DNA from 2 places in the Rhizobium sp. P44RR-XXIV genome. Region 1 is predicted to be linked to the other one. Evidence: predicted binding sites of a transcription regulator. Region 1 holds the regulator's gene; the other holds the start of a gene.
The links. The regulator PhoB, encoded in region 1, activates phosphate uptake and scavenging genes when phosphate is short. The targets are predictions, from matches to a motif close to TGTCATNNANCTGTCAT.

Region 1 (14,985 bases):
CGCCCCGATCCACACGTCGTCTTCAATGACGATCGGTTTCTTCGTCACGCCCTGCAGGCGAATGGGCTGCGTGAGATCATCGAAATTATGATCGAAGGACACCACCATGGCATGGGCGGCAATCCGCACGTCATTACCTATGGAAATGCCGCCACGGCCTAGCAGGATGCTGTATTCGTTGAAGGAGACGTGGTTGCCGACTTCGATACTGCCTTCTTGTGCATCGATGACGACGCCCCTGCGGAAATGGACTCTTTCGCCAATGCGAACGTCACCACGCTTCCAGATAATCCTGGTGTCGAGCGGAACTTTCGTACTTCGGCCGATCTCAAGCACACCGCTCTTGAAAAGAGCCCTCAGCCTGTAAAGCCATGCTATGCCACGCATTCAAAACGCTCCTGACAAGGGGCGCTCGTTTTCTCATGCTTTTCCGGCCCCCACCTGAATGGGCTAGAACATGGCGATGCCGGAGGGGTAGCGCAAGTGTTGGCTACACGCATTGCACTGTCAGTTGCGCGCGACAAAGCCCGTAATCAAGGCGATAACGCCAAAGCCGGCCGCTGCTGCGCAGACTGCGACCCAGCCGCCAAAGTCCCACACCGTGCCGGCAAGCGCCGAACCAAGTGCGCCACCAAGAAAGAAGATGCCGACGAAGAGACCGTTGATCCGCCCTCGCGCCTCCGGATTGAGGAGGTTGACGGCGCGGCGTCCCAAGGTCTGGTCGCCGGTGACGCCGACGTCGAGCATGACGGCACTGACACCAAGCAGGATCAGCAGGGTCAGCGGATCACCGGACCGTATTCCGCCCACCCAGGCGGCCAATGCCAGGGCGGCAAGCATGATCAGGCGTGATACAAATGTTGCTATCCGCGTCCAGCCCCTGTCGCCCATGCGACCGAAGGGAGAGGTGGCGGCAGCGCCACCGGCTCCAACCAGCGCAAACAGCGCGATGCCGGACTGGCCGAGCGAGAATGGCGGCTGCACCAGCCGCAGGGCGACAGAGGTCCAAAACAGGCTGAAGCTCGCCATCATCAAGGCGGCGGTAAAGGCGCGCAGCCGCAGTATCGGCTCATCGCGCAGCAGCTGGAACAGCGAGCCGATCAGGGCGCCGTAGCTGGAACTCACCAGGGGGCGCCGTTCGGGCAGGCGCAGGGCGAGCACGGCGGCAAGAAGCGCAAGGGCTGCAGCACTGATGGCATAGAAACTCCTCCAGCCCCAGAAATCGGCAACCAGGCTCGCCAGTGGCCGCGACACCAATATGCCGACCATGACGCCGCTCATGACGTTGCCGATGACCCGGCCACGATGCTCCGGCGGCGTCATGGCGGCGGCGATCGGCACGAGAATCTGGATGGCGGAACAGGCCGCGCCCAGGAGGAACAGGAAGATGAGGAGGCTCCATCCTGTCGGCGCAAAGGCAGCAGCGATAGCCATTACCATGGCCGAGACGAGCATGCGCAGCACCAGCTGGCGATTTTCCATCAGGTCGGCGAGAGGCACCAGGAAAAACAGGCCGGCGGCATAGCCAAGCAGGGAGGCCATCGCCACGAGGCCCGCGCCGCTTTCAGAAAAACCAAGCGACGGGCCGATGATGCCGACAAGCGTCTGCGGCGCGAAAAGATTGGTGATGATGACGCCGGTGGCTATGGCGAACAACAATGTCGGAGGGGCCAAAACCGTCTCGGACGCCTCGTCCTCCGGCTCGCTGGCAATGCATTCGGGGACCTGAGCCATGGATTCTCCAATGAGCCTAAATAATATTGTTAGCCATCTTTATCGCTTTGTTGCATAATGCGGCAATTGAAATGAGCTAATAATGATTATGCGAGTTCCTCATGAACATTCATGATCTCGAAGCCTTTGTCGCCGTGGTGGAAACCGGATCTATCGTTGCCGCTTCCGCACGCATCAACCTGACCCAGCCGGGCATTACCCGGCGGATACAGAGCCTCGAGGATAGCCTCGGCATCGCCCTGCTCGATCGGCAATCCAAGCCGCTCAAGCCGACCGCCGCGGGGCGTGAAGCCTATGAGCACGGACGCCGTGTCCTGCGCTCGCTCGATGATCTCAAGGCCGGCGTCTCCCCGGGCGGCGCGATCAGCGGCGAATTCCGCCTCGGCGTCATGCCCTATCTCTCGGAAGCAGCACTCTCGGCCCCGCTCGATCAACTCCGCAGCCAATTTCCGCAACTGACACTGCGCATCGTCTCCGGCTGGTCGCCGCAGCTCGTCGAACAGGTCGCGCATAGCCAGCTGGATGCGGCGACCGTCTGCCTGGCGGAGGGCACGGAGCCGCCGGACAATGTCGTCGGCGACATGCTGGGGATCCATAACGTCATTCTCGTCGCATCGCCTTCGCTCGGAGTTCCCAAGGCGCCGAAACTCGATGAGCTCTCCCGCTTTCCCTGGATCATGAACCAGAGCGGTTGCGGCTTCCGCGCCTTCATTCATCATCGCTTCGAGGCAGAGCGACTGCCGTTCGACGTCGCCGTCGAGGCCATGAGCGCCGATTTGCGCATGTCGCTGGTGTCGCGCGGCCTCGGCATCGGCGTCCTCACGCCGGCGGCGCTATCAGGCAGCCGCTGGCGCAATTCCATCGAGGTCATCGAGGCGCCGGACTTCAGCCCGAGGGTCGTCAACTGGTTGGTGCATCGCCCACCGGCTGGGCGCCTCGCCCGGCCGATCGCGATTTTCGGCGAAGCGCTGACGGAGGCTTTGAAAGACAGAGCCAGTTTCTGAACTGGTTTCGATCTCAAGCGCCCGGCTTGTTGATCATCGCTTCAATGTTGTAGCCATCCGGGTCCAGGATGAAGCAGGCATAATAATCCGCCGTATATTCCGACCGGGGGCCGGGAGCGCCATTGTCCTCAGCGCCGGCCTCCAAAGCGGCGCGATAAAACGCATCGACCTCGGCCCTGCTGTCGACGCGAAAGGCAACATGCAAATGCGTCAAGGGCGGCTTGCTGCCCGTGTGCTGGATCTCGAACAGGCTGCCGTCGCCAACGTCGAATGCCCAGAACACACCTTCCTTGCCAAAGGACAAGCCGTAACCCAGCGGCTCGAAAGCGCGCTCATAGAACGCCTTGCTCTTCTCCAGATCGCTCACTTCGATGGTTATGTGATCAAACATGTCGAGCGCATCCCTGAGATCATTGACGATGGAAGGAAGCTGGAGCGGGTGAAGGGAATCGAACCCTCGTATTCAGCTTGGGAAGCTGCTGCTCTACCATTGAGCTACACCCGCCTGACATCCCGAGATGTCCAACAGTTGGCGGCCTCTGTCAAGGCCGGACGATAGGTCCTCAGAGCCGGAAGTGCTTGGACAGCTTCAGGCCCTGTGCCTGATAGTTCGAGCCGAGGCCGGAGCCGTAGAGGCTGCTTGGCTGCTCCAGCATGTGTTCATAGATCAGGCGGCCGACGATCTGGCCATCCTCGAGGATGAAAGGCACTTCATGGCTGCGCACTTCGAGCACAGCGCGGCTGCCACGGCCGCCGGCCGGGGCATGACCGAAGCCGGGATCGAAGAAGCCGGCATAATGGACGCGGAATTCGCCGACCAGCGGATCGAACGGCGTCATCTCGGCGGCATAATGCGGCGGCACATGAACGGCCTCGCGCGAAACGAGGATGTAGAATTCGTCGGGATCGAGGATCAGCTCGGTGCGGCCGCGGCTATAAAGCGGCTCCCAGAAATCGAAGATATCGTGCTGGGCCTTCTTGTCGACATCGACGACGGCCGTGTGGTGTTTGCCGCGATAGCCGATCAGGCCTTCCTTGTCGCCGGCAAGATCGATCGACAGCGCGATGCCGCCACCGGTGATGTTCGGCTTCTTGCTGGCGACCAGCGTCTCGGTCTCGTGCAGTGCCAGCAGTTCTGGCTCGTCAAGCAGAGCCTGGCCGACGCGGAAACGGATCTGCGACAGGCGCGAACCACGGCGAACGACGATCGGAAAGGTGCGTGGGCTGATTTCGAGATAGAGCGGGCCGGAATAGCCGGCCGGGATCTTGTCGAACTCCTGCGCCCGGTCGGTGATGACGCGGGTGAAGATATCGAGGCGGCCTGTCGAACTCTTCGGATTGGCCGAGGCCGACATATCGGCCGGCAAGTCCAGCCGCTCCATCAGCGGCACGATATAGACGCAGCCGGTTTCCAGCACCGCACCTTCGGAGAGATCGACGACATGCAACTTCAGCCAGTCGAGCTTGTCGGCAACCAGATGCGACGGACCGGGCATGAAGCTGGCGCGAACGCGGAAGGCATGGGAACCGAGGCGCAGGTCAAGGCTTGCCGGCTGGATCTGATCGACGTCCAGCTCTCTTTCGCTCGTCAGCCGTCCGGCGTCAAAGAGCGCCGCAATGGCGCGATCCGCTAGAATTCCTGTATTGCGAGCCATCATGCCTCTTTCCCCAGCCCATACGCCTGCAAATCCATATTCGACTTGTATGCCTGCGGGCTGATTCAAAACGTTACTGCGACCTTAGCGCATCCAGAGAGACGCGCGGGCAGTATTTGTCGCAGACAAAACCAAACTCAGGGAATTGACGCAAGCGATCAACGGCAGTATTGCAACTTATCCCGTGGTGATTTGGCCGGTCGGCTTGCAGCCACGTTAAACAAATGGCTAAAAAGACCGGGTTGAAACCGGTCTGCAATTGCGGCCGGTTTTTTTGTTTTGAAAGTGGTGATGGCATGAGCAAGACTTGGCGCCCCGCAACCCAACTCGTTCACGGCGGAACGCTCCGTTCGCAATTTGGCGAAACATCCGAAGCAATCTATCTGACCCAGGGCTTCGTCTATGACACCTCGGAAGCGGCGGAAGCCCGCTTCAAGGGCGAGACGGATGGTTTCATCTACGCCCGCTATGGCAGCCCGACCAACGACATGTTCGAAAAGCGCATGTGCGCGCTGGAAGGCGCTGAAGATGCCCGCGCCACGGCTTCGGGCATGGCCGCTGTCACCGCCGCGATCCTCTGCCAGCTGAAGGCCGGCGACCATATCGTTGCCGCCCGCGCCCTCTTCGGCTCCTGCCGCTGGGTCGTCGAGACGCTGGCACCGAAATACGGCATCGAATGCACGCTGGTCGACGGTCGTTTCGTCGAGAACTGGGAAAAGGCGATCCGCCCCACCACCAAGGTGTTCTTCCTGGAAAGCCCGACCAATCCGACGCTCGAAGTCGTTGACATCGCTGCGGTGGCCAAGCTTGCCAACCAGATTGGTGCCAAGGTCGTGGTCGACAACGTCTTCGCGACCCCGCTCTTCCAGAAACCTCTGGAACTCGGCGCCCATATCGTCGTCTACTCCGCTACCAAACATATTGACGGCCAGGGCCGCTCGCTCGGCGGTGTCATCCTCTCCGACAAGCAGTGGATCGACGAGAACCTGCAGGACTATTTCCGCCATACCGGTCCGGCCATGTCGCCATTCACCGCCTGGACGCTGCTGAAAGGCATCGAGACCTTGCCGCTGCGCGTGGCACAGCAGACGGTGAACGCTGCCAAGGTGGCCGATTTCCTCGCCGAGCAGGGCAACAAGGTCGCTCGCGTGATCTATCCCGGCCGCAAGGACCATCCGCAGGCCGACATCATCGCCAAGCAGATGACCGGCGGCTCGACGCTGGTGGCTTTTGAGCTGAAGGGCGGCAAGGAAGCAGCCTTCAAGCTGCAGAATGCATTGGAGATCGTGAAGATTTCCAACAATCTCGGCGACTCGAAGAGCCTGATCACCCATCCGGCCACCACGACGCACAAGAACCTCACCGACGAGGCCCGCGCGGAGCTTGGCATTTCACCGGGCACCGTTCGCTTCTCCGCCGGTATCGAGGACAGCCAGGATCTGGTCGAGGATTTCGCCCGCGCCCTGGAACAGGTTTCCGCCTGATACTATTCCTTCAAGCCGCCCGGAGATTCTCCGGGCGGCTCGACATGCTCCTATTGGAGCCATGCGGTCGTCGTCAGCTCGCCGCCTTGTATTGAACCTTGCCGGCGTGCAGGAAGAACATCTTATCGAAAAGCGACAGATCCAACGGGTTTGGCAGACGAACGTCATCGAGATCGGGCAATGGTTTCAGCGCCGGATCGTATGAACGGTCGATTTGCGAGATGAACACGATGATTACGCCCGTCTCACGCGCGAACGTCTTCAGCGCGCGGACCTGCGTCTCCAGTTCCGGCTTCTCCCGCTTCTGATCGAGTATCTGCAGATAGTCGACGACTGCCAGCGTGCCGCGTGGCGCCGAGGCCAGCCTGTTTGCAATGTAGTCGGCACTGATGGCGTCGGAACTGTCGAGTTCGAACAGCTCCCTGAACTCGGCCTGATCCACGCCGATGATCCGGAAACGATCCAGAACGACCTTTTCGGTATCCTCGAGCGTGAAGAAGGCGCTGCGATTGCCCGATTTCATGGCACCCACGGCGAGCTTGAGGCTCATCAGCGTCTTGCCCTGGCCGGGACGTGCGCCGACCAGCACCAGATCGCCCGGGCTCAACAGCGAGAAGAAATCATCGGGGGAAACGGCAGCCTGCGTCTTGGACGCAAGCAAGCTCCATCCTCCAAACCCCTCGCCGGCCGCGATGTGATCCAGTGCGGCGTGCAGGGGGATATTCTGCTGGCGCGACAAAAGCCGCGCCTTGCGCTTCAAATGATAAACAGGGGCGGAAAGCCTCATTGTAAACCTCCTATTGCGAGCAGTGACCGCAACCCCTCCTTATGCCAGGCGCTCAAACAGTCGGTTTGATGATCGACAGCCCCGCATGAAGTATACTTTCCCGGACGGAGGGGGGAGGCACGGGCCATGCCAGAATCAAATGATAGTCGAAATCCCGTCGTCGGGAAATCGCGCGGACGTTCTTTTCGCAGACCTGAAGGCTCGACCAAGCTTCATATGGCCGAGAGTTTTCGAGTGGCGCCCGACAGATATGGCAGTCAAACCTCAAGTGCACCCTAAATGATGCCAAGCCTTTCCACCTCACCAAGACATAGCGAGTGGAGCTATGGTAGAAAACACTAAAGGACAAGTAAGGCGAGATACTTTTGACGGCAACCTGATAGTCTTCGTTTTCTGTCGTAATATCTCCAATTCTCCAAGGAACAATCGCCGATGAGAATTTTCATCATTCCATTCCTTGACGGAACGGGCTGGTTATAGGATACCGCTAGATATCCTGCACTTTGCGGGAAGCATGGAAAGCGGGTAATATGCCGCGGACTTTAAAAATGCTGGAGCGTAAGTGGCGCTTGTAAGAACGCTCGTCGCTTCAGAGCAGTGGCAAGGTAATCAGGCATGTATCGCGCCTTAACACGCGACATAGAAGTTGTCGTAGAGCCATTCTATCTGGAGGAGCAATCCGATCCGGACGACGATCGCTATGTTTGGGGATACCGCATCGTCATCTCCAATCATTCGAAGATGTCCGTCAAATTGGTGACGCGCTACTGGCACATCACCGATATGAACGGTATCGTGGATGAGGTGACGGGGCCAGGCGTCGTTGGCGAGCAGCCGCATCTCAACCCCGGCGACACCTATGAATACTCATCGGGCTGCCCGCTGGACACGCCTTCAGGCATGATGTTCGGCCATTACCAGATGGAGACGGACGACGGGGAACAGTTCCATGTCAAGATCCCCGCCTTCTCTCTCGATACGCCCAATCTGCTGCGCACGCTGAACTGAGCTCCGTCAGGCCGCGTTTACCTCAGCCACTTCGAAGCGGTAGGTGGTCGAGCAGAATTCGCAGGTGACGGCGATTTCACCGTTCTCCTGGCTGGCCTCGATCTCCTCGGCCGAAAAACCCTGCAACACACCCTTCAGCTTGTCGCGCGAGCAGGAACAGCGGTCAAAAACCGCCTTCGGCTCATAGACCCGCACACCGCGCTCATGGAAGAGGCGGAACAGCAGGCGTTCGGTGCCGACAAGTGGATCCGTCAATTCATCGGCGTCGATGGTCTCCACGAGGCTGCGTGCTTCGGCCCAAGCATCGTCCTCGACATGATTGCCGATGAGCTCGTCGCCGTCACCGCCGTGCAGATCCGGCAGGCGCATGCGCTCCGGTGCCTCGGGCAGGAATTGCGCGATCAGCCCACCCGCCCGCCAGCGATGACGCGGCTTGCCGTTCTCATCACGGTCGAAGAGCTCTGCAGCACCAAGGCGTACACGCGTCGGGATTTGCTCCGACTGGCGGAAATAGGTGCCGGCAATGTCCTCGAGCGAAGCCCCGTCAAGAGCAACGATGCCTTGATAGGGCTGGCTGTAGCGGCCCTGATCGATCGTAAAGGCAAGAACGCCCTTGCCGAGCAGCTGCTCCGGCTCGGTGCGGCCTTCGGCAACAGCCTTTGCCAGTGCCTCTTCGTTGAAGCGCGCATAGGCGCGGACATTTTCAGGCGTCGAAAAATCGGCGACCAGCAGGTCGACCGGGCCGTCGCCCTTCGTCTGTACGGTGAACTTGCCTTCGAACTTCAGCGACGTGCCGAGCAGAACCGTGAGAACGATAGCCTCGGCCAAAAGGCGAGCCACCGGCGTCGGATAATCATGCCGGGCAAGGATTGCATCCAACAACGGACCAAGCTGCACGGCACGGCCGCGCACATCGAGCCCTTCGACCTGGAAGGGCACAACGTGATCGTCACCGGCAAAATCGAACTGACCCAGCGAGGCTGCATTTTCGGCCATTGCCTTACTCCTACTGCGCCCGCGCTCTCAAACGCGGCTTCCTATCCTCAGATTGCGCCCAGGCACCAAGCAAGAATCGACTTTTGCGCATGAAGGCGGTTTTCCGCCTCATCGAAAACAACGGATTGCGGGCCATCGATCACCTCGTCCGTCACTTCCTCCCCACGGTGAGCGGGCAGGCAATGCATGAACAACGCGTCTTTGCCGGCCTGTGCCATCAAAGCCTTGTTGACCTGATAGGGCTGGAAGACGTTGTGACCGCGAGCCCGGTGTTCCTGATTCATGGAAACCCAGGTATCGGTTACCACGCAATCGACGCCGGCGACCGCACGGTCTGCATCATGCGAGAGCATGATTTCGGCGCCCTCGTTGCGGGCCCAGTTCAGATAGTGATCCTTCGGCTCGGAACCAAGGGGTACCGCCATGTTCATGCGATAGCCGAAACGCGCGGCGCCTTCGATCAGCGAATGCAGCACATTGTTGCCGTCGCCGGTCCAGGCAACGGTCTTGCCCTTGATCGGACCGCGATGTTCCTCGAAGGTCATGATATCGGCCATGATCTGGCAGGGATGCGTATCGTCGGTCAGCGCATTGATGACGGGAACCGTCGCATGCTCCGCCAGCTCCAGCAGGCGCGAATGATCGGTCGTGCGGATCATGATCGCATCGACGTAGCGCGACAATACTTTCGCCGTGTCACCGATCGTCTCGGCGCGGCCGAGCTGCATCTCGGTTCCCGACAGGAACAGCGTCTCGCCGCCGAGCTGGCGCATGCCGACGTCGAAGGATACGCGTGTGCGGGTGGAAGGCTTCTCGAAGATCATCGCAAGCATCTTGCCGGCGAGCGGCTTGTCGGCCGTGCCGGCCTTCAGTGCCTGCTTTCGCACGATCGCATCATCGATGATGTTGCGCAGATCGGCGGCTGCTACGGCCGAGAGGTCGAGAAAGTGTTTCGGAGAAGCCATGTCCTTACCTGTACTCCAGAAAAAACAATAACGCCCGCGTGGGGCACGAACGCCCCGACTGCGGGCGCTGAATTCAAGCTGATTTCTTGACGCGAACGGCGCGCGCGCGCTCTGCGGCGCGCTCGATACGGGCAAGGCCTTCGCGCGCTTCCTCGGCGGTGACGATCAGCGGCGGCAACAGACGGATGACGTTATCGCCAGCCGGGACACCAAGCAGATGTTCGGCGCGGATCGCCTGCAAGAGGTCCGCCTGCGGGATAGCCGCCTTGATGCCAAGCATGAGGCCTTCGCCACGAATATCCTCGATGATATCCGGGAAGCGATCCTTGAGCGAGGCGAGGCCCTGGCGGAAGACCAGTGCGATATCGCGCACATGTTCCAGGAAACCATCGGCCAGCACGATATCAAGCACCGCATTGCCGACTGCCATAGCCAGCGGATTGCCGCCATAGGTCGATCCATGCGTGCCGGCCTTCATGCCGGAAGCCGCTTCGGCCGTTGCCAGGCATGCGCCGAGCGGAAAGCCGCCGCCGATACCCTTTGCGACCGCCATGATATCGGGCTTGATACCAGCCCATTCGTGGGCAAAGAGCTTGCCGGTACGACCGACGCCGGACTGCACCTCGTCGAGAACCAGCAACAGGCCGTGCTCGTCGCAGATCTGGCGGAGACCACGCAGGAATTCATTGGTCGCCGGGCGGATACCACCCTCGCCCTGCACCGGCTCTATCAGGATAGCGCCCGTCGCCTCGGTAATGGCTGCGCGCACGGCATCGAGATCACCGAACGGTACCTGATCGAAGCCGGGAGCCTTCGGACCGAAGCCTTCGATATATTTTTCCTGGCCGCCGGCCGCGATCGTCGCGATGGTGCGGCCATGGAAGGCACCTTCGAAGGTGATGATATGAAACTTCTCAGGATGCCCCTTGGCGAACTGATAACGCCGCGCCGTCTTGATGGCGCATTCCAACGCTTCGGCACCCGAATTCGTAAAGAACACCTTGTCGGCGAAAGTGGCTTCCGTCAGCCGCTTCGACAGCTTTTCCTGGCCAGGCACCTCGTAGAGGTTGGACAGATGCCAAACCTTGTCAGCCTGCGCCTTCAGCTCGGCGACAAGATGGGGATGAGCATGACCGAGCGAATTGACCGCCACGCCGGCTGCAAAATCGAGATAGCGTTCACCGCTTTCAGTGATCAACCATACGCCTTCGCCTCGCTCGAACCGCAGCGGAGCTCGCATGTAGGTATCATAAAGCGGCGCGGTCTCGGCCATGGCCATATCTCCTCGATCACAACTTTAAGGACCAATCGCTTCGTTTTTACGAAAGGGGTCCGAAAAAATCAAAAATGCCGCCTTGCGGCGGCCCGGTCACTATTGTTGTTTTGCACCGCGATGTCAACAAAACTGGCGCTTTAGCAGGTGCGAGAAAGTGCTTGCGCGCAAAAGGGATACGTTCGGCGCCGCATATTGCAGAAATGCCACGCCCGGACAGCAAGTTGGGGAAAACCTCGAAATCGATTCCTCAAGATTCCCGCGACTCTTGTCACGGAGTCTGCCTCACACTAGGTTAAAAACCAATTGCTAGACTGCATGCGGCGGAACTAGTCACCACAATTTTAGAGCGTTTCGTGCCTCGATCCCCATGCGAGGCAATGGTGAGGGATTCTGCCATCGGAAACGCGACAGCGGAGACAGGGCATGAATTGGACAGACGAACGCGTCGAGAAGCTGAAAAAGCTATGGTCCGAAGGGTTGAGCGCCAGCCAGATCGCGGCACAGCTCGGTGGCGTCAGCCGTAACGCCGTTATCGGCAAGGTGCATCGCTTGAACCTTCCCGGCCGAGCGAAGGCTGGCGGTACGACGGCGGCGGCTCGCACGCCGAAGCGCAGCGCCACGGCGCCGCGGGCTTCGAACTATCAGGCGCGCGTCGCAACCCGCACGGTTACCCGCCAGCAGGGCGCAACCATGCTGAAGGAAGAGGTCGAGATCGATACGGTCAACGAGATCCAGTATCGCCCGGCTGCCAATGTGGTCGTTCCAATCTCCCGGCGCCTCGGCCTGACGGAGCTGACGGAGCGCACCTGCAAGTGGCCGGTCGGCGATCCCCTGAAGGACGATTTCCACTTCTGCGGCAACGAGAGCCCGGATTCATCGCCCTACTGCACCTACCATCAGCGCCTGGCCTACCAGCCGGTGCATGAACGGCGCAGGCCAGCTCAGCGCGCGGCTGAGACACTTCATCACTGAGATAAAGAAACGGGCCCTTTGGGGCCCGTTTTCTGTTTCCGCCGCGACTGCATAATTCCTTAAATCGGAACCGATTTGAGGGAAAATTATGCAGAATTCTAAGATATTACAGCGACCTTAACGCGTCTTGAAAGACGCGTGGCGCTGTAATGTTGAGTGCCTGATCGGGTATTCCCGCTCAGGCCTCCATGGAGTAGCCCGCGCCGCGAACGGTGCGGATGACATCCTGCATATTGGAGAAGTTGAGCGCCTTGCGCAGGCGACCGACATGCACGTCGACCGTGCGTTCGTCGACATAGATATCATGCCCCCACACGCCGTCGAGCAGTTGCGAGCGCGAGAAGACGCGGCCCGGCGAGGACATCAGGAATTCCAGAAGACGGAATTCGGTCGGTCCCAGCCGCACTTCGCGGCTCTTGCGGTGAACGCGGTGCGTCTCGCGGTCCAGCTCGATATCGCCACAACGCAACACCGTGGAGAGAACCTCCGGACGGGCGCGCCGCAGCATCGCCTTGACGCGAGCCATCAGCTCGGGTGTCGAGAACGGCTTGACGACGTAATCGTCCGCGCCAGTGGAAAGACCGCGCACGCGCTCGCTTTCCTCGCCGCGGGCCGTCAGCATGATGATCGGCAGGCGCTCCGTCTCCGGCCGCATGCGCAGCCGGCGGCAGAGCTCGATGCCGGATACACCGGGGAGCATCCAGTCGAGGATCAGAAGATCGGGAATGCGCTCCTGGAGACGCAACTCGGCTTCATCGCCTCTGAGGATCGTGTCGACCTCGAAGCCTTCGGCCTCGAGATTGTAGCGCAGCAGAACGCTGAGCGCTTCCTCGTCTTCTACAACAGCAACTCTCGGAACCATGCGCCTATGGTCTCCTTTCTTCGCTTTCGGATTATTCCGTCACTGCGCCGACGGTATTGGCGGTATCGTCCTTCGGGCGCTCGCCTTCGGGCTGAGCACCCGTCGCCATGTAATAGATCGTCTCGGCGATGTTGGTGGCATGGTCGCCGATGCGCTCGATGTTCTTGGCGCAGAAGAGAAGATGCGTGCAGGTGGTGATGTTGCGCGGATCTTCCATCATGTAGGTCAGCATCTCGCGGAAGAGCGAGGTGTACATCGCGTCGATTTCCTCGTCGCGTTCGCGGATCGACACGGCCTTGTCCGGCGAGCGTGTGGCGTAGACGTCGAGGACTTCCTTGAGCTGGCTAAGCGCCAATTCGGAAAGGTGCTCGATGCCACGAGCCAGGCGACGCGGAACGCCCGTACCCTGCACGGCGATGACGCGCTTGGCGGTGTTCTTGCCGAGGTCGCCGACGCGCTCCAGATCGGAAGCGATACGGATCGAACCCATGATCTCGCGCAGGTCGGCAGCCATCGGCTGACGACGGGCGATGGTGACGATGGCCTTGTCGCCGACTTCCCGCTCGGCATGATCGAGGATGACGTCGTCGGAGATGACCTTCTGCGCAAGACCAGTGTCGCTCTGGACCAGCGCCCGAACGCTGTCGCTGACCATTTGCTCGGCCAGGCCGCCCATTTCCGCAATACGGCGCGTCAGGAACTTCAGGTCTTCGTCATAGGCAGAGAGAATGTGAGTGGAGACCATTTTTCTATCCTCAAGGTGAACTGTGTGAAAGGAGCCGCGCGCACGGCATCATCAACCAAAACGGCCCATGATGTAATCCTGCGTGCGGAAATCGTCGGGATTGGTGAACATCTTATCGGTATCGTTCTCCTCGACCAGATGGCCGAGATGAAACATTGCGGTACGTTGCGACACGCGGGCTGCCTGCTGCATGGAATGCGTGACGATGACGATGGTGAAGTTTTCGCGCAGCTCGTGGATCAGATCCTCGACCTTGGCGGTGGCAATGGGATCGAGCGCCGAACAGGGCTCGTCCATCAGAATGACCTCCGGGCTGACCGCGACGGCACGGGCGATGCACAGGCGCTGCTGCTGACCGCCCGAGAGGCTCGTGCCGGCATCATGCAGCCGATCCTTCACCTCACCCCACAGACCGGCCTTCTGCAGGCTGGTTTCGACGATATGCTCGAGATCAGCTTTCGAGCGATGCAGACCATGGATGCGAGGGCCATAGGCTACGTTCTCATAGATCGACTTCGGGAACGGATTGGGCTTCTGGAAGACCATGCCGACCCGCGCGCGCAGCTCCACAACATCAATGTTGTTGTCGTAGACATCCTGATCGTCGAGCGTGATCTTGCCGGTGACGCGGCAGGTCTCGATCGTATCGTTCATGCGATTGAGGCAACGCAGGAAGGTGGATTTGCCGCAGCCCGAAGGACCGATCAACGCCGTAACCGTATTGGCACGGATGTTCAGGTTGACGTCGAAGAGCGCACGCTTGTCGCCGTAGAAGACGGACACGTCCTGGCCGATCATCTTGTAGGGGATCGTCGTCATCTTCCTGGCCAATGCTCTTTCACTTGCGGCTTCCGTCATCATGTTCATTCGATCGCCCTCCCCTACCAGCGCCGTTCGAAGCGGCGGCGCAGCAGGATCACGCCGATATTCATCGCAACGAGGAAGAAGAGCAGGACGATGATCGCCCCGGAGGTTCGTTCGACGAACGCCCGTTCGGCTTCACTCGCCCACATGTAGATTTGCACCGGCAGCGCCGTCGAAGGATCGAGCGGCGATGCCGGGTAGTTGGCAACGAAGGCGACCATGCCGATCAGGAGCAGCGGCGCCGTCTCGCCGAGTGCATGCGCCAGTCCGAGGATGGTGCCCGTCAATATGCCGGGCATGGCGAGCGGCAGGACGTGATGGAAGACCATCTGCATGCGCGAGGCACCGAGGCCAAGCGCTGCGCTGCGGATCGAGGGCGGCACCGCTCGCAATGCCGAACGTGTGGCGATGATGATCATCGGCAACGTCATCAGGCTCAGCACCAGGCCGCCAACCAGCGAGGCCGAGCGCGGCAGGCCCATCATGTTGATGAAGACCGAAAGCCCGAGCAATCCGTAAACGATCGAGGGCACGGCCGCCAGATTGTTGATGTTGACCTCAATGAGGTCCGTCAGCCGGTTCTTCGGCGCGAATTCCTCCAGATAGATCGACGCAGCGACGCCAACGGGAAGC
Region 2 (14,985 bases), on a different contig from region 1:
ATCGACGGCGCGCGAGCGGACATAGGATGCCGCAGCGGAAATCGATTCCTTCATGACTTCCTTCAGGTTGCCGGTCACGGTCATGCGACCCTTGCCCGGCATCAGCACGCCTTCGATCGTCAGCAGTTCGCCGCCAACCTCGGTCCATGCGAGACCGGTGACAACACCGACCTGATCTTCGCGTTCGGCTTCGCCATGGCGGAAGCGCGGCACGCCGAGATAGTCCGGAACGTTCTCACCCGTAACGGCAACCGACTTGGTCTTGCCCTTGATGATCTCGGTGACCGCCTTGCGGGCGAGCTTCATCAATTCGCGCTCGAGGTTACGGACGCCGGCTTCGCGGGTGTACTGCTGGATGATGACCATCAGGGCATCGTCGCTGACCGAGAATTCGCTCGGCTGCAAAGCATGTTCCTTGATGGCCTTCGGCAGCAGGTGCCGCTTGGCGATCTCGCGCTTTTCATCTTCGGTGTAGCCGGCGATACGGATGATCTCCATGCGGTCCATCAAGGGCGCAGGGATATTCAAAGTATTCGCCGTCGTGATGAACATCACGTCCGACAGATCGTATTCGACTTCCAGGTAGTGATCCATGAAGGTCGAGTTCTGCGCCGGGTCCAGCACCTCAAGCAGAGCCGAAGACGGATCGCCGCGATAGTCCTGGCCGAGCTTGTCGATTTCGTCGAGCAAGAACAGCGGATTGGACTTCTTGGCCTTCTTCATCGACTGGATGACCTTGCCGGGCATCGAGCCGATATAGGTGCGGCGGTGACCGCGGATCTCGGCTTCGTCACGAACGCCGCCAAGCGCCATGCGGACATACTCACGGCCGGTCGCCTTGGCGATCGACTGGGCGAGCGAGGTCTTGCCGACGCCCGGAGGTCCGACGAGGCACAGGATCGGCCCCTTGATCTTGGTCGCACGCGCCTGGACGGCCAGATACTCGACGATGCGCTCCTTGACCTTGTCGAGACCGAAGTGATCGGCTTCGAGGATCTTCTCGGCATTGTTCAGATCAGCCTTCACCTTCGACTTCTTGTGCCAGGGGATGCCCAGCAGCCAGTCGAGATAGTTGCGCACGACGGTTGCTTCAGCCGACATCGGGCTCATCTGCCGCAGCTTCTTCAGCTCGGCATCGGCCTTTTCCTTGGCTTCCTTCGACAGCTTCGTCTTGGAGATGCGCTCTTCCAGTTCGGCCATCTCGTCGCGGCCTTCCTCGCCGTCGCCGAGCTCCTTCTGGATCGCCTTCATCTGCTCATTCAGGTAGTATTCGCGCTGGGTCTTCTCCATCTGGCGCTTGACGCGCGAGCGGATGCGCTTCTCGACCTGCAGAACCGAAATCTCGCCTTCCATGAAGCCGAGCGCCTTTTCGAGGCGAGCCTTGACGCTGGTGGTTTCCAGCATCTCCTGCTTCTCGGTGATCTTGATCGACAGATGCGATGCGACGGTGTCGGCCAGCTTCGAATAGTCGTCGATCTGGCTGGCAGCACCAACCACTTCCGGCGAAATCTTCTTGTTGAGCTTCACGTAGCTCTCGAATTCGGAAACGACCGAACGACTCAGCGCCTCAAGCTCGACCTGATCCTCTTCCGGCTCGTTGAGCGTATGCCCGAGAGCTTCGTAGAAGTCTTCACGGCTGGTATATTCGTCGATCTCTGCGCGCGCACGGCCTTCGACCAGCACCTTGACGGTACCGTCGGGCAGTTTCAGCAGCTGCAGAACATTGGCAACCGTGCCCACCTTGTGGATCGCGTCCGGTGCGGGATCGTCGTCACTGGCATTGATCTGGGTGACCAGCATGATCTGCTTGTCGGAACCCATGACCTCTTCCAGCGCGCGAATGGATTTCTCCCGTCCGACGAACAGCGGCACGATCATGTGTGGAAAAACCACGATGTCGCGCAACGGCAATACCGGATAGGCAATGCTCTCATGTGCCGCAGACGTTTTCTTAGTCATGTTATTTCCTTTCCGTCGTCCCGTTCCCGGGCTCTCTGCCAGCTGGGGGAGGATTAGCCGGCTCTCTCACTTGATAAACAAGTGGAGCTTCACATTACCTATTTCAAGTCACGCGAGACATGCCACCGTCACACGGCAGCCCCGCTTGTTTACGAGGAGGAACGCAACAACAAACACCGAAGCCCAGCCACTCAAACAATCACTGGCGAAGCGGAATCCGAAGGAAAATACCGGGCTGATGCCCAAATCACCGGATGCTCCAGAATCATGCCATGATGGCCGCAGCAGGCGCTCTTCACAACCAGCTTTGATGGCATTCCCATCAGCTTATCCAAGACTTTATCAGCAAACTGTACGATTTTTCAAACAGAAAGGGGCCCGTCCATGACGAGCCCCTGATTCGTGATCGTCGATGAAGACATCAGGCCGTTGCGTTGGCCTTTTCTTCCTGCCGATCGGCATAAATGTAGAGCGGACGAGCGGAGCCACGGACGACTTCCTCGGAGATGACAACCTCGCGCACGCCTTCCAGCGCCGGCAGGTCGAACATGGTGTCGAGGAGGATCTTTTCCATGATCGAGCGCAGGCCGCGAGCGCCCGTCTTGCGGACGATCGCCCTACGGGCAATCTCACGCAGCGCGTCTTCGTGGAAGGTCAGTTCGACATCTTCCATCTCGAACAGGCGCTGGTACTGCTTGACGAGAGCGTTCTTCGGCTCCGACAGGATCTGGATCAGCGCATCCGCATCCAGGTCTTCCAGCGTCGCCAGAACAGGCAGACGGCCGATGAATTCCGGGATGAGGCCGAACTTCACCAGATCTTCCGGCTCCAGTTCGCGCAGCACTTCCCCGACGCGACGATCATCCTGCGCCTTGACGGTGGCGCCGAAGCCAATCGAGGTCTTCTCGCCACGGGCGGAGATGATCTTGTCGAGGCCGGCAAAAGCGCCGCCGCAGATGAAGAGGATGTTGGTCGTATCCACCTGCAGGAACTCCTGCTGCGGATGCTTGCGGCCGCCCTGCGGGGGAACCGAAGCGACGGTCCCTTCCATGATCTTCAGCAGAGCTTGCTGTACGCCCTCGCCCGACACGTCGCGCGTGATCGACGGATTATCCGACTTGCGGGAAATCTTGTCGACTTCGTCGATGTAGACGATGCCGCGCTGGGCGCGCTCGACGTTGTAGTCGGCAGCCTGCAGCAGCTTGAGGATGATGTTTTCGACGTCTTCACCGACATAACCGGCTTCGGTCAATGTCGTGGCATCGGCCATGGTGAAGGGCACGTCGATGATGCGGGCGAGCGTCTGGGCCAGATAGGTCTTGCCGCAGCCGGTCGGGCCGACGAGCATGATGTTCGACTTCGCCAACTCGACATCGCCGTTCTTCGACGCATGCGCGAGGCGCTTGTAATGGTTGTGAACGGCAACCGACAGGATCTTCTTCGCCTGGCGCTGGCCGATGACGTATTCGTCGAGAACCTTGATGATGTCCTGCGGTGTCGGAACCCCGTCACGCGACTTCACCATCGAGGATTTGTTTTCCTCGCGGATGATGTCCATGCATAGCTCAACGCACTCATCGCAGATGAAGACGGTCGGTCCGGCAATCAACTTGCGGACTTCATGCTGGCTCTTACCGCAGAACGAACAATAAAGCGTGTTCTTCGAGTCGCCGCCGTTGCTGCCGCTGACTTTGCTCATATCACTTTCCTTCCAGCACGCCGCCAATTTCCAAGCTGAAATCGCGGTCCACTCAATGCGCCCGCCGGACCTGCCCCTCGTTACTGGCAGATCGCGGCGCCCTTCGGGGTACTGAACGCAGGCCCGGCTCACCGGAACTGCGTGGCAACGATTCCCCTTCGAATGCCGAATGCCATGTCACAAAAACGCTACATAGCATGAATGCCTACTATTACCGCGTTCTCTTCCACATTAAACCCCTATTCGTTCACAAATGGGATAGAACTGTGGCATGGAAGGCACCGTCACGTGGATAATCACGCGGCGGTTTCACCTTCCATTTCGGTACGCGACGTCAATACCTTGTCGATCAGACCCCATTCCTTGGCCTCATCCGAGGACATGAAATGGTCACGATCGAGCGTCTGCTCGACCTCTTCGTAGGTCCGGCCGCAATGCTTGACGTAAACTTCGTTCAGGCGGCGCTTCATCTTGATGATGTCGCGCGCGTGGCGTTCGATATCCGAAGCCTGCCCCTGGAAACCGCCCGAAGGCTGGTGAACCATAATACGGGAATTCGGCGTTGCGAAACGCATGTCCTTGTCGCCGGCTGCAAGCAGCAGCGAGCCCATGGATGCGGCCTGCCCGATGCAGAGCGTCGAAACGGCAGGCTTGATGAATTGCATCGTATCGTAGATTGCCATGCCGGCGGTCACGACGCCGCCCGGCGAATTGATGTAGAGCGCGATTTCCTTCTTCGGGTTTTCTGCCTCGAGGAAGAGAAGCTGTGCGCACACCAATGTTGCCATGTGGTCTTCGACCGGGCCGGTCAGGAAGATGATACGTTCTTTCAGCAGGCGGGAATAGATGTCGTAAGACCGTTCCCCACGGTTGGTCTGCTCAACAACCATCGGCACCAGAGCCATAGCTGTATCAACTGGATTTCTCATGTGCGTCCTTTACCAAGCTTGCCCCGGCGACAAAAACACCGGGAATCGAATAAAATTCCTTTATCCCTACATAGAGTGTCCCTGCCCTGCACTTCAAGACGCATGAAAGCATAACCTCAAAAAGCACTAATGCCCCAGGAAGCGTTGACAAAGCATTTCTAATGGCCGTTTTTGTAACGCCAAGTGGCTAAGGACGGCGCCAGGCACAACCCACCGCTTTTCCCGGCAGCAGGATGAAGAAAACGTGAAGGACCATGCCATGCGGCAAGCGCGCGGCCACAAGTAAAATTTACCAAGACACTTAAGGAACTTACCATCTTATTCGGTAAGGATAAGCTCATTACAGGAACCGTCCCGCCTTTCGCGCAGACGAGAAGACCCTGGCCGGGAGAAATGCCGATCGTGCTTAACATGACCACAGGGCTGACCATCTGGTGTTCCGAAGCCATCACCCTGGCAACCGTGCTCCTGCTTGCCTGGCGCCATGACCGCCAATCCCCCGCCTATCTGATGTGGGCCCTGGGCTTTAGCGTCAGCGCTATCGGTTTTGCCATGGTCGCGGCTCGCGGCATCATTCCTGACATATGGTCGATCCAGATCGGCAATGCCGTCGCCCTACTTGGTGAAAGCGCCTGGATCGCCGGTTTCCGCTGGATGGACAAGCGCAGGCTTGAATGGTCGGCATTGATGCCGCCAGCCATCTGGCTTGTCGGCGTCAGCCTGCCGTGGGTCAGCGACAACTTCGTCAATCGCGTCATTCTTTACGATCTCGCCGGCGCCGCCGGCGCAACTTTGCTTGCCTTTGCCGTCCATCCGGGCGAAGGGCGCCGGGAGCCGGCGCGCGGACAGCTCGGCGTCGTTTTCATGACGCTTGCCTGCTTCTGTTTCCTCTCCGGTGTTTGGATGTCATTGCTGAGGCCAACCCTGGAAGAGGCCCTGATCTACCGTGGCTACGCCGCGCTCGGCTATGCACTCATTGTCATTGTCGCCATCGTCTTGAACGGCAAGCTGCTGATGGAACGCTCCGAACGCCGCTGGCGGGCAATTTCCATCACCGATACGCTGACGGGTGTCCTGAACCGGCGCGGCCTTCAGGAGAGCTACGATATTCTCGTCAGTGACAAACAGCGACAGCCACAGAAGCTTGCCGCATTGCTGTTCGATCTCGACCATTTCAAATCGATCAACGATCGCCACGGCCACCAGACCGGCGACATGGTCCTCACGGAGTTTGCCCGTATTGCGCGCCAATTCGTTCCGCGCAATGGCGCATTCGGCAGGATGGGCGGCGAGGAGTTCGTAGCCTTCGTGCCGATAGACGATCAGGCGCAGGCGGAAGCGCTGGCGGAAACCATTCGTGCCGATTTCTGCCGTGTTCCATTGCTCGCGGGTCCTTCGCTGGTGTCGGCGACAGTTAGCGTCGGCCTTGCGATGATGCCGCGCGACACCGTCAGCTGGGACCGGCTCGTCTCGTCGGCCGACCGCGCGCTTTACGCCGCCAAGCGCGCAGGGCGCAATTGCACCATCGTCTTCAACGAAGCGGAAACCGCAAAGGCGGCAGATACGCCGCCCGATACGGATGGCGGTGAACTGGTGCCGACGATCGAAGACCAGATTCATGCATTACGGCGTCTGGGCAAGCTTGCGGGGATGTAACCGCCGCGTCTTCCTTAACGGACGAGTTGCGGCTCGGTGATCGGAAAACAGAATTCCCGCTGCGAAAATGCAAAATGGCGCGCTTGATCAGCGCGCCATTGCAAATCAACGAAAGCGATGCCTAGGTCGTATCAGCCGTAACGACCGGTGATATAGTCTTCCGTGCGCTTGACCTTCGGTGCCTGGAAGATCTGCTCGGTGGCGCCATATTCGATCAGCTCGCCAAGGTACATGAAGGCGGTGCTGTCGGAGATACGGCTGGCCTGCTGCATATTGTGCGTCACGATGACGATCGTGAACTCGCCCTTCAACTGCGACACCAGTTCCTCGACCTTGGCGGTCGAGATCGGGTCGAGAGCCGAGGTCGGTTCGTCGAGCAGGAGGACTTCCGGGCGAAGGGCAATGGCGCGGGCGATACAGAGGCGCTGCTGCTGACCGCCGGAAAGGCCAAGTCCGCTCTGGTGCAGCTTTTCCTTCACTTCGCTCCACAGTGCCGTTTCCGTCAACGCGGCTTCGACGCGAACGTCCATCTCCGCCTTTGAGATCTTTTCATAGAGCCGGATGCCGAAGGCAACGTTTTCATAGATCGTCATCGGGAACGGCGTGGGCTTCTGGAACACCATGCCGACCTTGGCGCGCAGATCGTTGAGATCGACGTCCTTGGTGAGAATGTTGCGGCCATCCAGCAGGATCTCGCCCGCAACCGTCTGGCCGGGATAAAGATCATACATCCGGTTGAACGTGCGCAGCAGCGTGGACTTGCCGCAACCCGAAGGGCCGATGAACGCGGTGACCGCATTTTTGCGGATGTTCATATTCACGTCCTTCAGAACGCGATGGCCGTTCTGATAGGTGAAATCGAGTTTCTTCACCTCGAGTTTCGCGAGCGCACCGAGATCCGACTGGGACGCGGCGTCCTTCCCCGGCTGTGCATTGACGCTCTGGAAATTGCTGTCGCTCATGTTCATGGTCTCATTCCTATCGTTCGGCGGCTGCGTCATTGGCGGCGCCCACTCAAGACACGGGCAAGGATGTTGAGGGCGAGGATGGCTACGGTGATGATCAGCGCGCCGGCCCAGGCCAGTTGTTTCAGATCCTCGCCTGCATCGGCGGCGAGCGTATTGATCGCAACCGGCAGCGTGGCAATTGGACCGGTCAAGCCTGCATTCATAAACTTGCTGTAGCCGGCTGTGAAGAGAAGCGGTGCGGTTTCGCCGCTGATGCGGGCGACGGCCAGCAGGATACCGGTGAGAATGCCCGTCCAGGCGGAACGGTAAATCACCATCACCATGGATTTCCAGCGCGGCGCGCCGAGCGCGGCAGTCGCCTCCCGAAGCGCATTCGGCACGAGTAATAGCATGTCCTGTGTGGTACGGTTTACCACAGGAAGGGCGATCAGCGCCAGCGCGAGAATGCCGGCGAAGGCAGAGTTGCCGCGCATGGGCACGACAACCGCACCATAGACAAACACGCCGATGATGATCGAAGGCGCGGACAGCAGGATGTCGTTGAGGAACTTGGCGGCCTCGGCAAGCTTGCTGCCGTTGGCATATTCGACCAGATAGGTGCCGGCGAGAATGCCGATCGGCGCGGCGATCAGGATGGCGCAGCCCGTGACCAGCACGGTGCCGTAGATCGCGTTGATCAGGCCGGCCGCGCGAGCCCTGTGCCGGGATCGACATGGTGAACACGTCAAGGCTCAGCGCCGATACACCGCGGTAAACCAGGCTGACAAGGATCACGCTGAGAAAGAATATGCCGAGGACGGCCGCGATGAAGCACAAGGCCATCATCACCCGGTTCTTTCCGTAACGCCGCGACACGATGTTCTGACGAATTGCATTTTCCATGGCTTTTTCCCTCAAAGCGCGTCGCCGCGGCCGATCATCCATCTCGCCACCGCAAGCACGCAGAAGGAGAGGACGAACAGGAGCAGGCCGAGCGCAATAAGGCTCGACAATTGCAGACCGTCGGCATCGCCGAAGTTGTTCGCGATCTGGGCGGAAATGGTGGTGGACGGCGAGATGATCGACGATTGCAGACGGCTGACCGACCCAATGACGAAGGTGACGGCCATGGTTTCGCCAAGCGCGCGGCCGAGGCCGAGCATGATGCCGCCGACGAGACCGCGTCGTGTGTAGGGGATCAGGATGTAGCGAGCCACTTCCCATGTCGTCATGCCCATGCCGTAGGCGGATTCACGCAGCATCGGCGGCACCGTTCCGAACACGTCACGGGAGATCGCGGTGATGAACGGCAGGATCATGACGGCCAACACGAGGCTTGCCGTCAGCAGGCCGACACCCGGTGCCGGCGGCTGGAAAAGCAGGCCGATAATCGGCACTTCGCCGATCGTCATGATAAGAAACGGCAGAATATAGTTCTGCATCAGCGGCACGAGAATGAACAAGCCGACGATGCCGTAGATAATGGAGGGAACGCCAGCCAGAAGCTCGATGGCCGTGCTGATCGGACGTCGTAGGCTGCCAGGGCAAAGTTCCGTGAGGAAGATGGCGATGCCGATGCCCAAGGGGACGGCAATCAGCATGGCGATGAGCGAGCTCACCAGCGTGCCGACAACGGCAGGTACGGCGCCATAGATATCGGCAGGAGCACTCCACTTCGTGCCCCATAGAAACGAAAACCCGAAGGCCTGGAAGGTCGGCAGGGCATCGATGATGAGAACCACGATGATTGCCAGCAGCAGAAGCACGACAAGAGCAGCCGAGCCAAGCGTCATAAAGTAGAAAATCCGGTCTTGTATCCGGAATTTCCTGGTGCTGGCGCTGGTATCCAGTCCCTGGAAGCCAGCCGTCTGAGTCGCATCAGCCATCGATTTCCCCTTGTCCTGTCACGAAGGCGGACAGGGCCATGCCCTGTCCGCCGTAACTTTTAACTCAGCACAGATTACTTCGTGCCGAAGTCCGTCTTCCAGGACTTCTCGACGATCGCAGCAACGCTTTCCGGGATCGCGAGGTACGACAGGGCGGTTGCGTCCTTCTGGCCATGCTCATAGGACCACTTGAAGAACTTCAGCGCTTCTTCGTTGAGAGCAGGATCAGCCGGCTTCTTGTAGAGCAGAACCCAGGTCGAAGCTGCAATCGGCCAGCTCTTTTCGCCCGGCTGATTGGTGATGATCAGGTTGAAGTTCTTGGCCTTGGCCCAATCAGCGTTGGAAGCAGCAGCCTTAAAGGTGTCGAGGCTCGGCTCGATAACCTTGCCGGCAGCATTCTTCATCTTCGCAAAACCGATGTGGTTGGCGACGACGTAGGAATATTCAACGTAGGAGATCGAACCAGCCGTCTGGTTGACTGTGGTGGAAACGCCTTCAGAACCCTTGGCACCGAAGCCGACCGGCCATTCAACAGCCGTGTTCGAACCAACCTTTTCCTTCCACTCCGGCGAAACCTTGGCCAGGTAGTCGGTGAAGTTGAAGGTCGTGCCCGAGCTGTCGGCGCGATAAACGACCGAGATCGGAGCGGAAGGCAGCTTCACGTCGGGGTTGAGAGCCTTGATAGCCGCGTCGTCCCACTTGGCGATCTTGCCGAGGAAGATGTCAGCCAGCGTCTTGCCGTCGAGAACGAGTTCGCCCGGCTTTACGCCAGCAACGTTATAGGAAACGACGATACCGCCGGAGATCATCGGGAACTGGGCAATGCCGTTCTTCTCGAGGTCAGCGTCGCTCATCGGCTTGTCGGAAGCGCCGAAGATGATGGTCTTGTCGAGGAGCTGCTTGATGCCAGCGCCCGAACCGACCGACTGGTAGTTGACGACATTGTTCGTCGCAGCCTTGTAGCCTTCGGCCCACTTGGACAGAACCGGAGCAATGAAGCTCGAGCCGGCGCCCGTGATGTCGGCAGCCGAGGCCGAAACGGACATAGCCGCGATGAAGCCTGCAGTCAGGCAGAGCGAACGAAATTTCTGATTCAACATGATTGAACTCACTTCCCAGAGTGATGAAAGGATGGCAAGCAGGAGCTGAGCACGGAGTATCCCATCGGTTAAGAACCCCACCTCAATCTCCTAGCGACAGTGATGGCTCTAATGCCGCATTGTTTCAGTTTGATGACAGTTTAATGAAGCGGCGGTGACACAACCTGCGGCAATCATCGCGGCCGATGCGGAACCCCATGGAATGGGCCGCTTCGGGCAATTCGCAACATCGAACTTCATGTTTTGATTCAACAAACTTTTCAAAGTCGGATCACATAATCCTTGCGAGTCGTTTCAATGACTTCCCATGTCCCCTTGAAGCCCGGCTTCAAGATGAGACGGTCGCCTGTGCGCAGATGAAAAGTCTCGCCGTCGTCTGCCGTCACGATTGAGTAGCCCGAGAGGATATGGAAGTATTCCCACTCGTCGTAGATGATCTTCCATTTGCCCGGCGTCGCCTCCCATATGCCTGCATAAAGACCGCCATCGGCCTCTTCGAGGTTCCAAGTGCGAAACGCGGGAGCCCCCGAAACGAGCCGATCTGCGGCAGGCGTTCCCGCTTCCGGTTCGACGCCATCGATATCCAGTCGCAGATATGTCGTCATGAATGCCTCCTCATTGCTCGCCTGCATTGCTTTTCTCGTAGCTGCCGGATCGAGACAAGCACGAAACGACAGGCCGTCAAAGATAGCCCATCGGCTTTTTCAGCCCTTTGCCGGATTGCGGCGCCTCGAAACAGGTGAGCCAGACGAATACCGCGACGCGGCCAGGCCGCTTCGGTCTTGAAGATAATCAAATGCAGGAGGCAGTCACGGCTCTCCAGTTGACAAGATCTATATATCCATTATTCTGGATATATGGAATCAACAGATGCAATTGCGGCGCTGGCCGCCCTGGCGCAGACGACAAGGCTCGAAACCTTTCGCCTGCTGGTCAAATCAGAGCCGGATGGAATCCCGGCGGGCGAACTGGCCCGAATGCTTGATGTCCCGCAGAACACGATGTCCGCGCATCTGGGAACCCTGTCTCGAGCCGGCATCGTGCGAAGCGAACGCCGGAGCCGCTCCATTATATACCGCGCTGATCTCGAAGGCTTTCGGGCACTGACGCTGTTCCTTCTTAAGGACTGCTGCGGGGGAAATGCGGAATTGTGCGCGCCCTTGATCGCCGATCTCACGCCATGCTGCCCGCCGGCGACCATTCGACCTCCGACCTAACCACGGAACATGACCATGACCGCCAGGACCTACAACGCGCTCTTCTTGTGCACGGGCAATTCCGCACGCTCTATTCTCGCCGGGTCGATGCTGAGCAAGGCGGGCGGCAGTCGCATAGCGCAGGAACACAAGCTTCGGCAGATCAGCGCCCTTGAAGGTGCATCGGTCAAATCCGAGAAGGCAGGCTGATGTCCACTTTCGAGAGATATCTGACCGTCTGGGTCTTTTTGTGCATTGTTGCCGGCATCGCTCTTGGCCACCTAGTGCCCGGTGTATTCCATGCCATCGGCGCAGCCGAAGCTGCCAAGGTCAATATTCCCGTGGCCATCCTCATCTGGCTGATGGTCATTCCGATGTTGCTGAAGATCGATTTCGGTTCACTTGCAAAGGTCGGAAGCTATTGGCGCGGGATCGCTGTTACGCTGTTCATCAACTGGGCCGTCAAGCCGTTTTCGATGGCTCTGCTGGGCTGGCTGTTCGTCGGCTGGCTATTCCACCCCTTCCTCCCGGCAGATCAGATCGATTCCTACGTCGCGGGGCTGATCATCCTTGCCGCGGCACCTTGTACGGCCATGGTTTTCGTCTGGAGCAATCTGACCAGAGGCGAGCCTCACTTCACACTTTCCCAAGTGGCGCTGAACGACGCAATCATGATCGTGGCCTTTGCGCCGATCGTGGGATTGCTGCTTGGGCTATCCGCCATTACCGTTCCCTGGGATACATTGATGATCTCGGTGGCGCTCTACATTCTCATTCCCGTGGCGATCTCGCAGATTATCCGCAGATATCTGACAACCGAGGGGGCGACTCGCGCGCTGGACGCCCTCCTGGCAAAGCTGCAACCGCTATCCCTCCTGGCATTGCTGGCAACTCTCGTTCTTCTGTTCGGCTTCCAGGGAGAGCAGATTATCGCGCAACCGACGATCATCGCGCTACTGGCCGTTCCGATCCTGATCCAGGTCTATTTCAATTCAGGGCTCGCCTATTTGCTGAACCGCATGTCCGGAGAGCAGCACTGCGTGGCCGGTCCGTCGGCCCTGATTGGTGCCAGCAACTTTTTCGAGCTCGCAGTGGCGGCAGCGATCAGCTTGTTCGGCTTTCAGTCGGGCGCAGCGCTTGCGACCGTCGTCGGCGTCCTCATCGAGGTTCCCGTGATGCTCTCGGTCGTCTGGATCGTGAACCGTTCCAAAGGCTGGTACGAGGCCAGCCCCGCAGTCATCAAAAATACAGTCAGCGAAAGGACGTCATCATGAACGTCACCATCTACCACAATCCCGCCTGCGGGACCTCCCGAAACACACTGGAGATGATCCGGAACGCCGGGATCGAACCCACAGTGATCGAGTATCTGAAGACGCCGCCATCGCGGGAACAACTGACCAAACTGATCTCCGACGCAGGCCTTACCGTCCGCCAGACGATCCGCGAGAAGGGAACACCCTATGCTGAACTTGGCCTCGACGACCCGACCCTGACGGACGAGCAATTGATCGATGCCATGCTCAAGGACCCCATCCTCATCAACCGCCCTTTCGTGGTTAGTCCACTCGGAACACGGTTGAGCCGGCCATCCGAACTCGTACTCGATATACTTCCGGACACCCATAAGGGTGAATTCATCAAGGAAGACGGCGAGAAGGTCCTCGATGAGAAAGGCAAGCGCATTGTCTGAGACATTCCCCGCCCTGGACGCCCGGCACCTGCATCAGCCGGATCTCGATGCCCTTCGACCGGCATTCTCGACGCATAGACCGCGAATTCTAATCCTCTATGGTTCCTTGCGCGAGGTCTCCTATAGCCGTCTACTCGCCCATGAGGCCCGCCGCCTGTTGGAACGCCTTGGGTGCGAGGTCAGGATGTTCGATCCCAAGGGCCTGCCCCTCCCCGACGAGGCGCCGGCGAGCCATCCGAAGGTGAAGGAACTTCGCGAGCTTTCCGAATGGTCCGAAGGTCAGGTATGGGTCAGTCCGGAGCGCCATGGAGCCATGACGGGCATCATGAAAGCGCAGATCGACTGGATTCCGCTCTCCATCGGTTCCGTCCGCCCAACGCAGGGAAAGACCCTGGCCGTCATGGAGGTGTCGGGCGGCAGCCAGTCCTTCAACGCACTGAACCAGATGCGTGTGCTTGGCCGCTGGATGCGGATGATCACCATCCCCAATCAGTCCTCGGTGGCCAAGGCCTATCAGGAATTCGATGCTGACGGCCGTATGAAGCCGTCGGCTTTCTACGATAGGGTCGTCGACGTCTGTGAAGAGCTGGTAAAGTTCACCATCATCACCCGCGACGCCTCGTCATATCTCACCGATCGCTACAGCGAGCGAAGGGAAACCGCCGCCAAACTCGAGCAGCGAGTTTCCCTGAATTCAATCTGACTTGGCGACACGCGGCGGGTTTTAACGCTTTGCCACCCGCCGCATCACACCTTCGCCAGCGCCTGCTCCAGATCGGCGATGATATCCTTGACGTCCTCGATGCCGACGGACAGGCGCACCACATCGGGCCCGGCACCGGCAGCGACCTTCTGCTCGTCGGTCAGCTGCTTGTGCGTCGTCGATGCGGGATGGATGACCAGGGACTTGGTGTCACCGATATTGGCGAGATGGGAGAAGAGTTCCAGCCCCTCCACCAGACCCTTGCCCGCCTCGTAGCCGCCTTTCAGCCCGAAGGTGAAGACCGACCCTGCTCCCTTGGGGGAGTAGCGCTGCTGCAATGCGTGGTTTGGGTCATCTTCGAGGCCGGCATAGTTGACCCACGCCACTTTCTCTTGCCCCTTCAGCCAGCGCGCCACGGCGATCGCATTGTCGGAATGGCGCTGTATGCGTAGCGGCAACGTCTCGATGCCGGTCAGGATCAGGAAAGCGTTAAACGGTGAAATTGCCGGCCCCAGATCGCGCAGGCCGAGAACGCGGCAGGCGATGGCGAAAGCGAAGTTGCCAAAGGTCGCGTGCAGCACGACACCATTATATTCCGGCCTTGGCTCTGACAGCATGGGGTAGTTGCCCGAAGCCGACCAATCAAATGTACCGCCATCGATGATGATGCCACCCATGGAATTGCCGTGGCCGCCGAGGAATTTCGTCAGCGAGTGCACGACAATATCGGCGCCGTGCTCCAGCGGCCGGATCAGATAGGGGCTCGCCAGGGTATTGTCGACGATCAGCGGCAGGCCGTGCTTGTGGGCAACGGCAGCGATTGCTGCAATATCGACAAAAGTGCCGCCGGGGTTGGCGAGGCTCTCGATGAAGATGCCACGGGTGCGATCGTCGATCTGCGCTTCGAAGCTCGACGGATCGGCCGAATCAGCCCAGCGGACCCGCCAATCGAAGTTCTTAAAGGATTGGCCGAACTGATTGACGGAGCCGCCATAAAGTCGCTTGGCGGCGACGAAATTATCGCCCGGCCGCATGATGGTGTGGAAGACGAGCAGCTGGGCCGCATGACCAGATGCTACGGCAAGCGCTGCCGTTCCTCCTTCAAGGGTCGCCACCCGCTCCTCAAGCACAGCCTGGGTCGGGTTCATGATGCGGGTATAGATATTGCCGAACTGCTGCAGTCCGAAGAGTGCTGCAGCATGATCCGCATCCTGGAA

Region 2: the regulator PhoB is predicted to act here: its motif matches at 10,298-10,314, upstream of pstS (phosphate ABC transporter substrate-binding protein PstS).

The regions. Positions count from the first base shown of each region.
Region 1 is NZ_MPVZ02000025.1:278,343-293,327, forward strand. It holds gene BSK43_RS06675 (acyltransferase) at 1-387, opposite strand, end outside; gene BSK43_RS06680 (MFS transporter) at 508-1,734, opposite strand; gene BSK43_RS06685 (LysR family transcriptional regulator) at 1,836-2,738, shown strand; gene BSK43_RS06690 (VOC family protein) at 2,752-3,129, opposite strand; tRNA gene BSK43_RS06695 (tRNA-Gly) at 3,170-3,243, opposite strand; gene BSK43_RS06700 (2'-deoxycytidine 5'-triphosphate deaminase) at 3,302-4,396, opposite strand; SAM riboswitch at 4,568-4,646, shown strand; gene BSK43_RS06705 (O-succinylhomoserine sulfhydrylase) at 4,690-5,877, shown strand; gene BSK43_RS06710 (DNA helicase) at 5,951-6,664, opposite strand; gene apaG (Co2+/Mg2+ efflux protein ApaG) at 7,280-7,672, shown strand; gene BSK43_RS06720 (Hsp33 family molecular chaperone) at 7,679-8,668, opposite strand; gene argF (ornithine carbamoyltransferase) at 8,716-9,633, opposite strand; gene BSK43_RS06730 (aspartate aminotransferase family protein) at 9,707-10,906, opposite strand; gene BSK43_RS06740 (GcrA family cell cycle regulator) at 11,333-11,881, shown strand; gene phoB (phosphate regulon transcriptional regulator PhoB) at 12,060-12,743, opposite strand; gene phoU (phosphate signaling complex protein PhoU) at 12,775-13,488, opposite strand; gene pstB (phosphate ABC transporter ATP-binding protein PstB) at 13,540-14,355, opposite strand; gene pstA (phosphate ABC transporter permease PstA) at 14,370-14,985, opposite strand, start outside.
Region 2 is NZ_MPVZ02000028.1:1,328,289-1,343,273, forward strand. It holds gene lon (endopeptidase La) at 1-1,959, opposite strand, end outside; gene clpX (ATP-dependent Clp protease ATP-binding subunit ClpX) at 2,381-3,658, opposite strand; gene clpP (ATP-dependent Clp endopeptidase proteolytic subunit ClpP) at 3,955-4,587, opposite strand; gene BSK43_RS23660 (GGDEF domain-containing protein) at 4,981-6,243, shown strand; gene pstB (phosphate ABC transporter ATP-binding protein PstB) at 6,375-7,211, opposite strand; partial or broken gene pstA (phosphate ABC transporter permease PstA) at 7,241-8,093, opposite strand; gene pstC (phosphate ABC transporter permease subunit PstC) at 8,105-9,076, opposite strand; gene pstS (phosphate ABC transporter substrate-binding protein PstS) at 9,151-10,122, opposite strand; gene BSK43_RS23685 (cupin domain-containing protein) at 10,437-10,781, opposite strand; gene BSK43_RS23690 (metalloregulator ArsR/SmtB family transcription factor) at 11,034-11,393, shown strand; partial or broken gene BSK43_RS23695 (arsenate reductase ArsC) at 11,409-11,507, shown strand; gene arsB (ACR3 family arsenite efflux transporter) at 11,582-12,646, shown strand; gene arsC (arsenate reductase (glutaredoxin)) at 12,643-13,065, shown strand; gene arsH (arsenical resistance protein ArsH) at 13,040-13,768, shown strand; gene BSK43_RS23715 (O-acetylhomoserine aminocarboxypropyltransferase) at 13,813-14,985, opposite strand, start outside.